One region of the Terrabacter koreensis genome, then DNA from elsewhere that is predicted to be linked to it. Evidence: predicted binding sites of a transcription regulator. Region 1 holds the regulator's gene; the other holds the start of a gene.
The links. The regulator LexA, encoded in region 1, represses DNA repair genes until DNA is damaged. The targets are predictions, from matches to a motif close to TCGAACANNTGTTCGA.

Region 1 (7,191 bases):
CTCCGTGAGCCGGACCTGCCGGCCGTAGCGCTCGACGAGCACCGTGCCGGTGCGCTGCTCCAGACGTCGCACCATCTGCGAGATGGCCGGCTGGGTGAAGCCGAGGGCGTTGGCGGCGCTCGTGAAGCTTCCCTCGTCGGCGATGGCCTTCATGACCCGTAGGCCCGCAGCATCGATCATGGACCGATCATAACCGGTGATTATGGTTTTCCGTCACTTCTGCACGCTCGGGTGACGCCGGCTCGGAGACGTAGGCTGACCGGGTGCACCAGCCGACCGGCATACCTCCTCGCCCCACCGGCAGCGCCGGCGCGACGACACGCCTCTCGACGTCGCGCACGCTGCCGCTCGAGACGCACGACCTCGGCACGTTGGACGACCTCGTCGATCTCGTGAGCGGCGGGGGCGTCGCGGTGCTGAGCGGGGCGGGCCTCTCCACCGAGTCGGGCATCCCCGACTACCGCGGGCCCGACGGGACCCGACGGGTCGAGCCGATGACCTATGGCGAGTTCGCCGGTAGCAGCGACGCCCGGCGCCGCTACTGGGCCCGCAGCTACATCGGGTGGCAGCGGTTCAACGCCGCGTCGCCCAACGAGGGCCATCGCGTCGTCACCGACCTGCAGCGCGCGGGCTACGTCGGTCCGGTGATCACCCAGAACGTCGACGGTCTGCACCAGGCGGCAGGAGCGACGGACGTCGTCGAGCTGCACGGCTCGCTCGAGCGCGCGGTCTGTCTCACCTGTGGTGAGTACACGTCGCGAATCGGCTTGCACGAGAGGATGACCGAGGCCAACCCCGGCTTCATGGCCCGCTTCGCCGAGGCGGCTGCCTCGGTGGGCTCGCAGTGGGGCGAGCAGGTGCGGCCCGACGGCGACATCGTGCTCGCGGACGCGCTCGTCGAGACCTTCCACGCTCCGCGGTGCCTCGTCTGCGGCAACGACACCGTCAAGCCCGACGTCGTCTTCTTCGGCGAGTCCGTGCCCAAGACCCTGGTGGAGCGGGTCTTCGGCCTCGTCGAGGCGGCCGGGGCCGTGCTGGTCCTCGGGTCGTCGTTGTCGGTGATGAGCGGCTACCGCTTCGTGCGGCGGGCCCACCAGCGCGACGTCCCCGTCGCCATCGTGACCCGGTCGGCCACTCGCGGCGACGCGGAGGCGACGATCCGGCTGCACGCGCCGCTGGGCCAGACGCTGACCGCACTGCGCAAGGCGCTCGGCCACTGACCTGGACCCAGGAGGACCGTCGATGCGGCCGTCACTCCGCCCGGGCGCCGACGTCGCGAGCCTCGTCGGCGGAGACCTCACCGAGGTCCCACAGCTCCTTCGTCTGGACGCCCCAGTACGTCGCGAAGAGCACGATGACGATGACCTCGGCGACGAGGACGAGGTGGGCGAAGCCCGTCACGGTCAGCGCCGCGACGACCGTCGCGGCGAGGGCGGCCGTGAGCGCGACGGCGATGGCGAGGTAGATGCGGCGGTAACCGCCACCGGAGTCGTCACCGACGGCCCGGTGCCGCTCCTCGGTGCGCAGCGCGCTCAGCGCCATGACGGCGATGACGCCGGCCACCATCGTGGCCGCCGCGATGCCGTGGCTCAGCGCGATGAAGCGGTCGCGCAGGACGAGGAAGAGGGCCAGCTCGACGAGGAGGACACCGGCGCAGGCCAGGGTCACGACCACCGAGCGCGCGGTGGGGCGCGCGGCCGCGTCGCGCACCATGGCGCCCCGCTTCAGGGCCGCCACGATGACGGCACCGATGGCCGCGACGACGACGAGCGACCAGATGTTGTTGCGCACCGCCGCCGCGATCTCGGCGGGCGTCTGGGTGTAGGCGTTGGGTCCGCAGCTGAAGTCGGGCACCGTCGGGACCATGGCGACGACGAACGCCATGAAGCCCGAGAAGTTGAGCAATACGTCCTCCTCGGACGAGTGCCCCTTGTAGGCGATGAGGCTGGCCCCGAGCGCACAGAGGGAGCCGACGAAGACCGTGCGCGCGGGCGTGTAGTAGTACGCGCTGATCGACCCGAGCCAGCAGCTGTGGTCGGTCTCCCACCACCACTGGTAGCCGACCGAGAGCAGCAGCATGAGCAGGAGTGCGATCATCGCGCCACGCAGGTAACGGTAGGTGTAGACGACGTCGCGGGTGCGCCCGGCGGCCATGGTGGTCTCCTCTGCAGGACTCACGTCTCCAGAGTCTGGCGTGGGCCGGGGCGATGCGCCTGTCGGACGCAGCCCCGGCGGCCCGTCAGATGCGGCGCAGGACGGCGGTGACCTTGCCCAGGATCGTCGCGTGGTCACCGTCGATGGGGGAGAAGTCCTCGTTGTGCGGCATGAGCCAGACATGGCCGTCGACGCGCTTGAAGGTCTTCACCGTGGCCTCGTTGTCGAGCATCGCCGCGACGACGTCGCCGTTCTCGGCGTGCTGCTGCTGGCGCACGACGACCCAGTCGCCGTCGCAGATCGCCGCGTCGACCATGGAGTCGCCGTTGACCTTGAGCAGGAAGAGGTCGCCCTCGCCGACGAGCTGCTTGGGCAGCGGGAAGACGTCCTCGACGACCTCCTCGGCCGTGATCGGGACGCCGGCGGCGATCTGCCCGAGGACGGGGACGTAGGAGGCCTCGGGGCGGGCGTCGCCCGAGTCGGTCTCGGTGTCGTAATGGGTGCCGCTGCGGCTGCCGACCTCCTCCGCCGTCGCGTCGGGCGAGACGATCTCGAGGGCGCGCGGCCGGTTGGGGTCACGTCGCAGGTAGCCCTTGGTCACGAGGGCGTTGAGCTGGTGGGAGACGCTCGAGGGGCTTGCGAGGCCGACGGCGTCGCCGATCTCGCGCATGCTCGGCGGGTAGCCCCGGCGGTCGACGGAGTTGCGGATCACCTCGAGCACTCGCCGCTGACGCACGGTCAGCCCGTCGCCGGTCTCGCGGTCGGGAAGCTCGGTCACGCCCATGGTGTCCCCTTCGTCGGCTCGTCAGACCGTCTGCTGAACGCGGGTCGCAAGCGGCTCGGGAAACCGCTCGGGACCCAGTGTCAGTGGTGGCTGGTGAGGTGTGTGGTGTGAGGAAAGAGTAACGAGGTTCGAACACAGTTGCCAAACACCTGTTCGATGCGTGTCTCGACTTCCTCGAACATACGTGCTACAAATCGTACAGACGTTCTATCGAACACGTGTTCGCCAGATCAGCAGCAAGGGGAGGTCACCATGAGCGCCATCGTCCTCGAGGCCGTTCGTCAGCAGCAGACCAGCGAGCCGCGGCCCGCCGCACGCCCGCATCTCGTCCTCGTGCCGACCGGGCGCGACGCAGCCCGTGCAGCTCGTGCCGCCCGTGCAGCCCAGCCGCCGCTGCGCCTGACCCGGTTCGGCCGCCTCGTGGTCGCCCTGCTCGTCGCCGCAGTCGTCTCCCTGCTCGCCGTCGGGCTCGCCGGCCAGCTCGCCTCGGCCTCGGGCGAGCCCCGTACCGTCACCGTCACCGCGGGCCAGACCTTGTCGGGCATCGCGGCCCGCGAGCTCCCGCAGCTGCCCGTCACCGACGGCGTCGTCGAGCTCCAGGTCGCCAACAGCCTCAGCACCACCCAGATCCACGTCGGGCAGCAGCTCGTCATCCCGGGTCGCTGACGCCCGGAGTTTCCCGGGTCTGAGGCCCCTTGCGTATGCCGTCCGGCTGGCGGCCGCGTGCCTCGACCCTTCCGATCGGCCGCGTTGGCTCCACCTCCAGCGGCTGGCGGATGCGGCGCTTCGACCCCGCCGTTCCCGCCCGGACGCCGCACCCCTGAGGAGGGGGTGCGGCGTTCTGCTGTGTCAGCGCCCCTTTTGCCGGCCCTTTGCCGGCCCTTTGCCGGCCCTGTGGTGCCCTTTGCCGGGGCTGTGGATGACGCGCACCGGGCGCGGCGACCGCGACCTAGCGTGGCTGCTCTCGGGAAGGGAGCAGGGGATGAGGTACGAGATCGACATCCGGACGCTGCGCGCCAGCGTCGCCACGATCGAGGAGGTGCTCGCCGAGGTGCGGCGGCTCGGGCTCGCCGACGACCTGCGGCCGGTCGCCGCGGGGCTGCCGGGCGGCCGCTGCGCCTCGGGCAGGTCGCAGGTGGCTGCCGCGTGGCAGGCGCGACTGGCGACGGCGCAGTGGGAGCTGCGCGAGCTCGGCCGGTGCGTGAGTCTGGCGGCCGACGGCTACGACGCCGTGGAGCGCGTGGTCCAGCAGGCACTCGGCACGGGGGACGACCCGCGGCGCGACGGCCCCCGGCGCAGCGCCCGATGACGGCGGCTGCGGCGGGCGGCGCCCTGCGGGTGCGCGATGTCCGCGCGGGACGTCCCCAGCTGCTGCTCGAGGTGAGCCGGCGCCTGGAGGAGCGACGCCGCCGCCTCGTCGTGCTGTCCGAGCTGGTGCTCTGGCGACGCTCGGCCGCGCCCCGGTGGTCGGGGGCCGGTGCGACCGCCGCGGCCGACCGCTACGGCACGGTCGTGGCTGGGCTCGGGCAGCTCGCGAGCAGCGTCGCGGCCGCGGGACACGCCGTGGGAGAGGCGTCGCACCGGCTGCAGAGTGCGCTCGACCTCGTCGATCGTGCCGACCGTCGGGCGGCCGACGAGGGCGCGTGGGTCGACGAGGACGGGCGGCTCTTCCTCCCCGTTCGCGCCTCCCTGGGGGACCCGGTCGGCGAGGCGCACCGGGCCCGGCTCGACGAGCTGCTGAGGAGCGAGGTCGTCACTTGCCTCCGGCAGGCCACCCAGACAGCCTCCAGGACCGACGAGGAGCTCCAGCACTCGCTCCTCGTCGCGGCGCGAGGAGCGAGCTCGACAGGGGCGGTCGGCCCGGGGCTCGCGGCGTCCCACCTGGCCCCGAGCGACGTCCTGGCGCCGCCGCCACAGGCGGCCGGCGTGTTCGCCTCGGCAGCCTGGTGGCGTTCGCTCACCGACGAGGAGCAGCGTCAGGCCATCCGCGGGCGACCCGAGTGGGTCGGTCCACGAGACGGCGTGCCGGCCGCCGCCCGTCACGAGGCGAACCTGCTGCTCCTCGACCGCGCCGAGCGAGCGGCCGTCGCCCGCGAGTCGGACGCGCGGCGCGACGGCTCGCCCTGGAACGCCCGGGAGCGCTCGCGGGCGCACGAGCAGGTGGACGGCATACGCGCGGTGCGTGACGTGCTCGCCCGTCGAGACGGAGGGCCTCGGCGGCTGCTGCTCGTCGACACGCGCCAGCGCGACCTCAGGGCTGTCGTCGCCGTCGGCGACGTCGACCGGGCGGAGCACGTCGTCACCTTCGTCGGCGGACTGTCGACGATGGTCGGCGCCGATCTGCGCCGCTACGACGACACGTTCGTGCGCATGCGGTCGGAGGCGCGCGCCATCGCTCGCGGGCAGGACGTCGCTGTCATCACGTGGATGGGTTACGACGCCCCGCAGGTGGACGAGATCGTGTCGTCGATCGACCGTAACGTCCTGAACACCAAGGTCGCTCGCGAGAACGCGGGAGCACTCGCCGACTTCGTCACCGGCGTCGAGGCCGCCCGGCAGCGCCCGGCCCACCAGACCGTGTGGGCGCACTCCTACGGCAGCACGCTCGCCGGGTTCGCCAGCCTGCGCACCAGCCGGATCGACGACATCGCCGTGTTCGGTGCTCCGGGGATGCCCTTCACCGACCTCGCGCGAACCGCCCTCCGACCGGGAGCCCTCAACGTCCTCGGCGCGATCGGCGACGACGTCTTCGGCTACGGCTGGATGGTGCACGGCACACGGCCGCAGGAGGTCGGGGGCGCCCTGCGGCTCTCGACGTTCGCACCCAAGCAGCCGGGCACGGGGTGCAACCACTGGATGCGACCGCGGTCCAGCTTCGTCGACGTCGGCCGTACGTCGGCCGGGCACTCCGACTACCTGAGAGCGGGCACCGACAGCGCGCACAACCTCGTCGCCGTCGCCGCCGGACGTCCCGACTTGCGCATCCTGCAGGGCGCCGACGAGCGAGCCTGCACCACCACGGGGCCGAGCCTGGGCTCAGACCCGCTGCGTTGGCCGAGGCTGGTCCCGTGATCGCGTCGGCGGCGTCCCCGCGCGGGGACGCCCTGGTCGTGAGGGCATGCCTCACGGCAGTGCTGGTGCAAGCCGTGGCTCCGGTGTTCGTCGCCTGGGCCGGCTACGGCGCCGGAGCAGCGGCAGACGCGGCGGTCGTCGCGGTGTCGTCCCCGCTGCTGCTGGGCGTCGTGGCGTTCGGGGTGGTCATCGCCGTCGCGCTCGACCGGCAGCGACCACCGCCCGCGCTCCTCGAGCCGGTGCAGCCCGGCGCACCGCCGGGCACCACCCGCGCGCGGCTGCGCTGGGCCGGCCTGGCCGCCGTGGCCCAGCTCGCCGTGACGGCAGCGGGGGTGGTCATCGACAGTGGCGCGCGGGGTGGCGCCGTGGCGCTGGCGGACGCGATCGACGACGGGTCCGCCGCCTGGACGTTCGTGCTGCTGGTCGTCCAGGGCGGCTTCATCGAGCTGCGTGCACCCGTCGCGTTCGGGATCGCGTGGTCGGTGCTGGCCAGAGCGGCACAGCCGGTCAGGCCTTCTGGACGGTCTCGGTCTCGTCGGTGGCCGGCAGCTCGAACCAGACCAGGGTCCCGGGACCGTCGGAGTGGCTGATGCCGATGGAGCCGCCATGCGCCTCGATGATCCGCTTGACGGTGGCCAGCCCGATGCCGCTGCCGTCGCCTGCTGTGCCCACGCGGCTGAAGAGCTCGAACACGCGCTCACGATCGCCGGGCGCGATGCCGACGCCGTTGTCTCGCACCGAGGTCCGCCACATCCGTCCGTGGCGCTCCGCCGAGACGCCGACGATCGGCGAGACGTCGGGACGGGCGTACTTCACGGCGTTGGAGACGAGGTTGAGCAGCACGGAGTAGAGCTGCTGGGCGTCGGCCGGGAGGGTCGGGAGCTCGCCGACCTCGACGGTGGCGGCCTTCGCCGTCAGCGTGGGCGCCAGGTCCTCGAGCACCGAGCCGATCACGACGCGCAGGTCGCTCGGCTCCTTGTGCAGAACGGCACCGACCCGTGCGTGCGCCAGGATCTGCTCGATCATCCCGGCCATGCGGGTGGCGGACCGGAACGCAGTAGCGACCAGCCGCTCGGACCACTGGTCGGCCATGACGGCCGGCTGCTGGCCGAGCATCTCGGTGCTCGCCATGATCGCCGTGAGGGGAGTGCGCAGGTCATGGCTCACCTGGCCGGCGAAGA
Region 2 (7,191 bases), on a different contig from region 1:
GTGGGGACGGACGGCAGGGACACCAAGGCCGCCCGCGTCTACGAGGCCCTGCGCGCCGGGATCCTCTCGGGCGAGCTCGTCGCCGGGAGCGCGCTCGACGAGGTGTCGCTGGCAGATGCGCACGGCGTCTCACGCACTCCGGTGCGCGAGGCCCTGCGGACGCTGACGAGCGAGGGACTGCTCGTGCCCGGGAGCCGCCGACAGCTGCTCGTCGTCGACGTGTCGGAGCGGCACCGGTCCGAGATCGTCGCGATCCGGGTCGCGCTCGAGGGTGCTGCGGCTGCCGAGGCGTGTGCCCGTGCGACACCGGACGACGTCGACGCGCTGCGGCTGCTCACCATCAAGCAGCGTCGGAGCGCCGACACGGACGATTCCGAGTCCTTCCTGCGGCTCGACGAGGAGTTCCACCGGGCGCTGGCGGCAGTGGCTGCCATGCCGACGCTCTCCCGCCTGCTGACGCAGCTCGGGGCCTTCGTGCGCCTCACGCGCCTCGGTGAGCCGACGGGTCGCCGGCACATGCGCGGCCTGACGCGCGAGCACGAGCACCTCGTCGACCTGCTCGAGGCCCGAGAGGCGGCCGGGCTGCGCGAAGCCCTCGAGGCCCACATCTCCTCCACCGCCCAGCGACGCTGACCCGTGCCGCGGGCCGTCTCAGTCGGACGCGCCGCGACCCGTCTGGGCCTGGAGCCGGTCGATGTGCTCGCTCGCCTCGGCCTTGGTCAGGTCTGCGGGGAGCGTCTCGCCTGCCTCGCGGGCGAGGGTCTCCAGGTAGCTGCGCTGCGCACCGGTCATCGCCTCGTCGCCGGTGACCCAGTCCTCGGGGTCCTTGATCGTCGAGTCGCCCGAGGCGCCACCGATGACGTCGTCGTTCGAAGGTGTGTTCGATGTGGTCATGAGGTCGGCGTACCCGATTCGCGGCGCCGAACCACCACCCTCTTCAGTCTCAGAAGGGCGGCGGATCGTCGCCCGGCGGGCCGATGCCTTCGCGCCAGTCCTTGGGGTAGGTCGTGTGGGTGCGGCCGGTCAGGGTGGTCCACTGCAAGCCGCCGTCGGCGACGGGGGTGCTGGTCCAGACCTGGTGGGTCTTGAGGTTGTGGTGCCGGCGTTCCTTGGCGTAGAAGTTCGTCACGGCTGTCTCACCGGCCGGCCACGGGATCTCGTGGTCGAGGTCGCAGCGGGTGGCCGGGGTGGTGCAGTCGGGGCCGCGGCAGGTGCCGTCGACGGCGCGGACGTGCTCGACCATCGCCGTGGTGGGCCGGTAGGCCTTCGTCGGGCGGCTGATCGCGTGGCCGTCGCGAACATTCACCGGCAGGGTCTGCCACACCGACCCGGGGCGGGTCATGAGCTCGCGGGCATGGGCGGCGGTGACCCAGCCGTGCCCGGGCAGCTCGCACGCCGCGTCGCTGTGGCCGGTGGCGACCTCGAACGGCACGACCAGCCACACCCGCGCCGCCGCGTCACCGGTCATCTCGTCCGTCACTTTGGCGGGGTCGAGGTGGCCACTGAGCAGGGCTGCGGTGGCCAGGTCGCAGCGCAGCTGGTCCAGGGTGCGCGGGTCGCCGGAGCCGCGCCTGGCGCGGGCATCGGCGTCGAGCCGGTCCATGACCCCCGCGATCGTGCCCGCGTCGGCGGTGATCGTCAGGCAGCCCATACCGTCCTCGACCATCCGCCCGAACACACCCCGCCGGGCCTTGGCCTGCGCGCGCCGCTCGTCCGCGCCGCGGGTGTCGACCGAGGCGACGGCCCGCCGCAACCGGGCCGAGAACGTCCGCTGCCCCACCGGCCGCCCGTCCCGAGACGGCGCGAGCACCGCCTCCTCCACCGTCGCGACGTCCGCGTCCGAGAGCTGCACCGTCTCGCACGCGACCTGCACCGCCCGGTAGAGCGACGTCCCGCCCTCACGCAGCGCGGCCAGCAGACGCCGGTGTCGCCGTGGGGCCGTCGCGAGCGTCAACCGGCGCCCCACCTCACCGGCCCCGACGCCGGTCCCGAGGGCGATCTCCTCCGCGACGACCCGCACCGGCGACACCAGCGCCGCAGCCCGCCGCGAGGACCCCGCCGGCAGGGCGGCGATCTGCTGCTCCGCGATCGTGTGCAACGCCCCGTACGCCGCGATCAGGTCCGCCTCGACGCGGGCTTTGGCCGCCTCGAGCGCCTCGATCTGCGCCATCACCCGTTCACTCGAACGCAGCAGGCTCTCCGTCGCCGCCACCGACCGCGTCCGTTCGTCCGGCACGCAACGATGACCGGTGTCGGCCGGGGCGTACTCCACCTCGGCGTGCAACCGGCCCAGCCACGTCGACTCGGCAGGGGTTCGCGATGACGCGACGTACGGCATACGAACCCTCCCCTGTGCGGCGTTTCGACTAATCCATTAGAACACGTGTTCGACAAATCGGGAAGGGGGAATGCGTATCTGTGGAGAACGGATTGCTTTGCCACGCAAGCCGTCTCACCGCGAGAAGGCCATCGCCTCGGTGACGTCGCCCCTGAGCATGTCGCGCCGGTCGAGCAGGTAGTTCTGCCGCATCAGCCACGGCGCGGCGTCACCCTGCTGCGGCAGCTCGCCCGCGGCCCGCTCGACGTAACCCGAGCGCAGCGGCAGCAACGGCCGCCCCTCCATCCCCTCCGGCGCCCGGGGTACGGCGACGCGCCAGCCGTTGCGCTCCATGTGGTTGAGCAGGCGGCAGACGTAGCGGCTCGCAAGGTCGGCGCGCAGCGTCCACGAGGCGTTGACGTAGCCGATGGTGACGGCGAGGTTCGGCACGTCGGCGAACATCGCGCCGCGGTAGACGGTGAGCTCGCCTGTGGGCCGGCGTTCCCCGTCGACGGTGAACTCGATGCCGCCGGCAACCTTGATGCGCAGGCCGGTAGCCGTGACGACGACGTCGGCGGCCAGCTCGCGCCCCGACCGCAGCCGTATGCCGTCGGGCGTGAACGTCTCGATCGTGTCGGTGACGACGTGGGCGCGTCCCGAGCGCACCGCCTCGAAGAGGTCGCCGTCCGGGACGACGCAGAGGCGCTGGTCCCAGGGGTCGTAGGTGGGGGTGAAGTGGTCGCTCACCAGCGTCGTCGACCCGAGCGCGCGGGCGGCGCCCTTGGACAGCAGGGACTTCGCAACGGCCGGCCGCCGCCGGCTCAGCTCGTAGAAGGCCATCGTCGCGAGGACGTTCTTGTAGCGGGCGACGACTCCGCCGGCGCGCGACGGCAGCACCTGCTGCACCACGTCGCGCACGCGGTCGCGTCGTGGCAGCGCCGTCACCCACGTCGCGGTGCGCTGGAGCATGGTGACGTCGGCCCCGAGGTCGGCGAGCGACGGCACCAGCGTCACGGCCGTCGCGCCGGAGCCGATGACGACGACCTTGCGGCCCGCGACGGGCAGCCCCTCGGGCCAGAACTGCGGGTGCACGACGTCCCCGGCGAACGAGCCGATGCCCGGAAGCTCGGGATCGTGGGGCCGCTCGTAGTCGTAGTAGCCGCTGCACAGCTGGAGGAAACGGCACGTGAGCTGCTCCGAGCCACCACCCGCGCGCTCCACCGTGACCGTCCAGCGAGCCTCCACGGACGACCACGAGGCAGCCACCACCTGGTGCCCGAACCGGATGTGCCGGTCGATGCCGTGCTTGCGAGCCGTCGACTCGAGGTACGCCAAGATCTTCGGGCCGTCGGCGATGGCGTCGGGGTCGGTCCACGGCTCGAACGGGAAGCCGAGCGTCATCATGTCGGAGTCGGACCGCACTCCCGGGTAGCGGAACAGGTCCCACGTGCCGCCGAGGGAGGCGCGCGCCTCGAGGATCGCGTACGTGCGGGTCGGGGCCTCGGTCTGAAGGCGGTAGGCCGCCCCGATGCCGGACAGGCCGGCGCCGACGACGAGGACGTCCACGTGCTCGATCTGGCTCACCCCGACATTGTGACCCACGCCGCGCTCGCCCTACCCGCGGGTAACCGAGCGGCTACGCTCGACCGCGTGACGGCACTTCCCGCGACCTCCACCGCCTACCCGCACCTGCTCGAGCCGCTCGACCTGGGGTTCACGACGCTGCGCAACCGCGTCGTCATGGGGTCGATGCACACGGGGCTGGAGGACCGCGCGAAGGACTTCGACCGCCTCGCCGCCTACTACGCGGAGCGCGCCCGCGGCGGCGTCGGCCTCATCGTCACTGGCGGCTTCGCCCCCAACCTCGCCGGAGCCCTCTACCCCGGCGGCTCGGTGCTCGTCACCGAGCGCCAGGCCCGTCGGCACGAGGTCATCACCAACGCGGTGCACCGCGAGGGCGGCAAGATCGCCCTGCAGATCCTCCACGCGGGGCGCTACGCGTACCACCCCCTCGCGGTGTCGGCCTCGGCCACGAAGGCCCCCATCTCGCGCTTCACCGCCCGCGCGCTCAGCGCCCGCGGCATCCGCAGCACCATCGGCGCGTACGCGCGTTGTGCCCGTCTCGCGAAGCGGGCCGGCTACGACGGCGTCGAGATCATGGCGTCCGAGGGCTACCTGCTCAACCAGTTCCTCGCGCCGCGCACCAACCACCGCACCGACGAGTGGGGCGGCTCCGCCGCGAACCGCCGCCGCCTGCCCGTCGAGGTCGTGCGTGCCGTGCGCGAGGCCGCCGGTCCCGACTTCGTCATCGTCTACCGCCTCTCGATGCTCGACCTCGTGCCCGACGGTCAGACGTGGGACGAGATCGTCGCACTCGCCAAGGAGGTCGAGGCGGCCGGCGCCACGATCATCAACACCGGCATCGGCTGGCACGAGGCCCGCGTGCCCACCATCGTCACCTCGGTGCCGCGCGGCGCCTTCACGCGCGTCACGGCCAAGCTGCGTCCCGAGGTCTCCGTGCCGGTCGTGACGAGCAACCGCATCTCGATGCCCGACCTCGCCGAGCAGGTCATCGCCGACGGCACGGCGGACCTCGTCTCGATGGCGCGCCCGTTCCTGGCCGACCCCGACTGGGTGGCCAAGGCCGCGAGCGACCGGGCCGACGAGATCAACACCTGCATCGCCTGCAACCAGGCCTGCCTCGACCACACCTTCGCGAAGAAGACGGCGACCTGCCTCGTCAACCCGCGGGCCGTCCGCGAGACGACCCTCGTGCTCGCCCCGAGCCGGCGCAGCAAGCACGTCGCCGTCGTCGGTGGCGGCCCGGCCGGTCTCGCCGCGGCGGTCGCCCTCACCGAGCGCGGCCACCGGGTCGAGCTGTTCGAGGCGTCCGACGACCTCGGTGGCCAGTTCGCCATCGCGATGCGCATCCCGGGCAAGGAGGAGTTCGCCGAGACGATCCGCTACTACCGCAGGCGCCTCGAGCTGGGCGACGTCAAGGTGCACCTCGGCCGCAGGGCCGGCGCCGATGACCTCACCGACTTCGACGAGGTGGTCGTCGCCACGGGGGTCGAGCCGCGCATCCCGGACGTGCCGGGCGTCGACCACCCGAAGGTCGTCACGTATGCCGCCGCGGTCCGCGGCGAGGCGCCCGTCGGTCGGCGTGTGGCCGTCATGGGCGCGGGCGGCATCGGTGTCGACGTCTCGGAGTTCCTGACGCACGTCGAGTCGCCGTTGACCGTCGACGCGTGGATGGCCGAGTGGGGTGTCGGGTCCCCCGACGCGTCGCGCGGCGGCCTCGTCGCCGCGGCACCCACCCCCTCGCCGCGGGAGGTGCACCTGCTCCAGCGCAAGGCCACCCCGATCGGCAAGGGGCTCGGCAAGACGACCGGCTGGGTCCATCGAGCGGCCTTGAAGGCCAAGGGAGTCCACCACCACGTGGGCGTCAACTACGAGCGCATCGACGATGCCGGCCTGCACATCACGCACGGCGAGCAGCGGTCCGACCCGCAGGTGCTCGACGTCGACACGATCGTGCTCTGCACCGGCCAGGAGTCGGTCGACACCCTCGGCCCGGCCCTGGCCGAGCGCGGCGTCAAGGTCCACGTCATCGGCGGCGCCGACGTCGCAGCAGAGCTCGACGCGAAGCGAGCCATCCGGCAGGCGACAGAGCTCGCCGCCACGATCTGAGGTTCCGCGTCGTGGGCGCGCCTCACGTTCTCTCACGGTCGAGCAGGAACGTGCGCATGGGGCCCTTGCTCTTCACGGCGATCGTGCCGCGTGGTCGCAGCACGAACGCGTCGCCGAGGGCGGCCGCGACCCGCTCGGTCACGTGGATCTCGCCCGGGAGGCCGTGCGACTCCATGCGGCTGGCCGTGTTCACCGTGTCGCCCCACAGGTCGTAGATGAACTTGCGTCGTCCGATGACCCCGGCGACGGCCGTCCCGGTGTCGATGCCGATGCGCACCGCGAGCCACTCGCAGCCGGGCTCGCGGGCGATGGCGGCGATCTCGGCGCGCATCGCGAGCGCCACCCGGGCCACGGCCTCGACGTGGCCGGGCCGCCGCTCCGGCAGTCCACCCGCCACCATGTACGCGTCGCCGATCGTCTTGATCTTCTCGACCGACTGCGCGTCCACCTCCTGGTCGAACGCGGAGAAGATGCGGTCCAGCATGGCGACGAGCTCGTCGGGGGGCATGACCTGCGTCTGCGCCGTGAATCCGACGAGGTCGGCGAAGAGCACCGTCACCTCGTCGTAGTGCTCGGCGATGATGCCCGGGTCGCGCTTCAGGCGTTCGGCGATCGCGCCGGGCAGGACGTTGAGCAGCAGGCGCTCGGACCGCTCCTGCTCGGCCTCGAGGGCGACGCGTGCCCGCTCCCGCTGCTCCACGAAGTAGCCGAGCATCACATAGGCGCTGATGGTCACACCCATGACGTTGAGCACGAAGAACGCGATGACGAAGCCGGCCGGCAACCCCGCCGGGTGCTGCGACAGGCGTGGGTCGAGCAGCGCGAGGACGACGACCTCGACGAAGAACGCGAGCAGCCAGCCGAGCGAGTGGCGGACGCCGAGCAGGGCGAGCGCCGCGAGCGGCACGAAGATCGCCCACAGCACCATCCCGCTCGAGGCCACGAAGCCGCCCAGCGACGCCTGGAGCAGGGCGGGCAGCACGAGGTACGCGACGAGCTGGGTCGTGCGGAAGACGGCGAAGCTCCCGGTGCGCGCGAGGACGACGAGCCCGAGCGCGGTGAGGACCTGGTAGGTCGCGGGGATCGCGGCCGACAGCAGGTGGCCGTGGACGGCATACGTGACGACCCAGATGAACGAGAGCAGCGTGATGAGCACCGACGCGAGGACGAGCATCCCCTGGCGC

Region 2: the regulator LexA is predicted to act here: its motif matches at 2,376-2,391, upstream of ACYVNR_RS02855 (HNH endonuclease signature motif containing protein).

Annotation. Positions count from the first base shown of each region.
Region 1 is NZ_BAAGQU010000002.1:317,577-324,767, forward strand. Features, by position in the region: gene ACYVNR_RS01870 (LysR family transcriptional regulator) at 1-180, opposite strand, end outside; gene ACYVNR_RS01875 (Sir2 family NAD-dependent protein deacetylase) at 264-1,220, shown strand; gene ACYVNR_RS01880 (hypothetical protein) at 1,252-2,178, opposite strand; gene lexA (transcriptional repressor LexA) at 2,240-2,938, opposite strand; gene ACYVNR_RS01890 (LysM peptidoglycan-binding domain-containing protein) at 3,191-3,604, shown strand; gene ACYVNR_RS01895 (hypothetical protein) at 3,921-4,247, shown strand; gene ACYVNR_RS01900 (alpha/beta hydrolase) at 4,244-6,010, shown strand; gene ACYVNR_RS01905 (hypothetical protein) at 6,085-6,600, shown strand; gene ACYVNR_RS01910 (sensor histidine kinase) at 6,518-7,191, opposite strand, start outside.
Region 2 is NZ_BAAGQU010000004.1:20,699-27,889, reverse strand. Features, by position in the region: gene ACYVNR_RS02865 (GntR family transcriptional regulator) at 1-633, shown strand; gene ACYVNR_RS02870 (VOC family protein) at 1-1, shown strand, start outside; gene ACYVNR_RS02860 (DUF3072 domain-containing protein) at 652-894, opposite strand; gene ACYVNR_RS02855 (HNH endonuclease signature motif containing protein) at 944-2,170, opposite strand; gene ACYVNR_RS02850 (flavin-containing monooxygenase) at 2,453-3,901, opposite strand; gene ACYVNR_RS02845 (NADPH-dependent 2,4-dienoyl-CoA reductase) at 3,968-6,007, shown strand; gene ACYVNR_RS02840 (adenylate/guanylate cyclase domain-containing protein) at 6,030-7,191, opposite strand, start outside.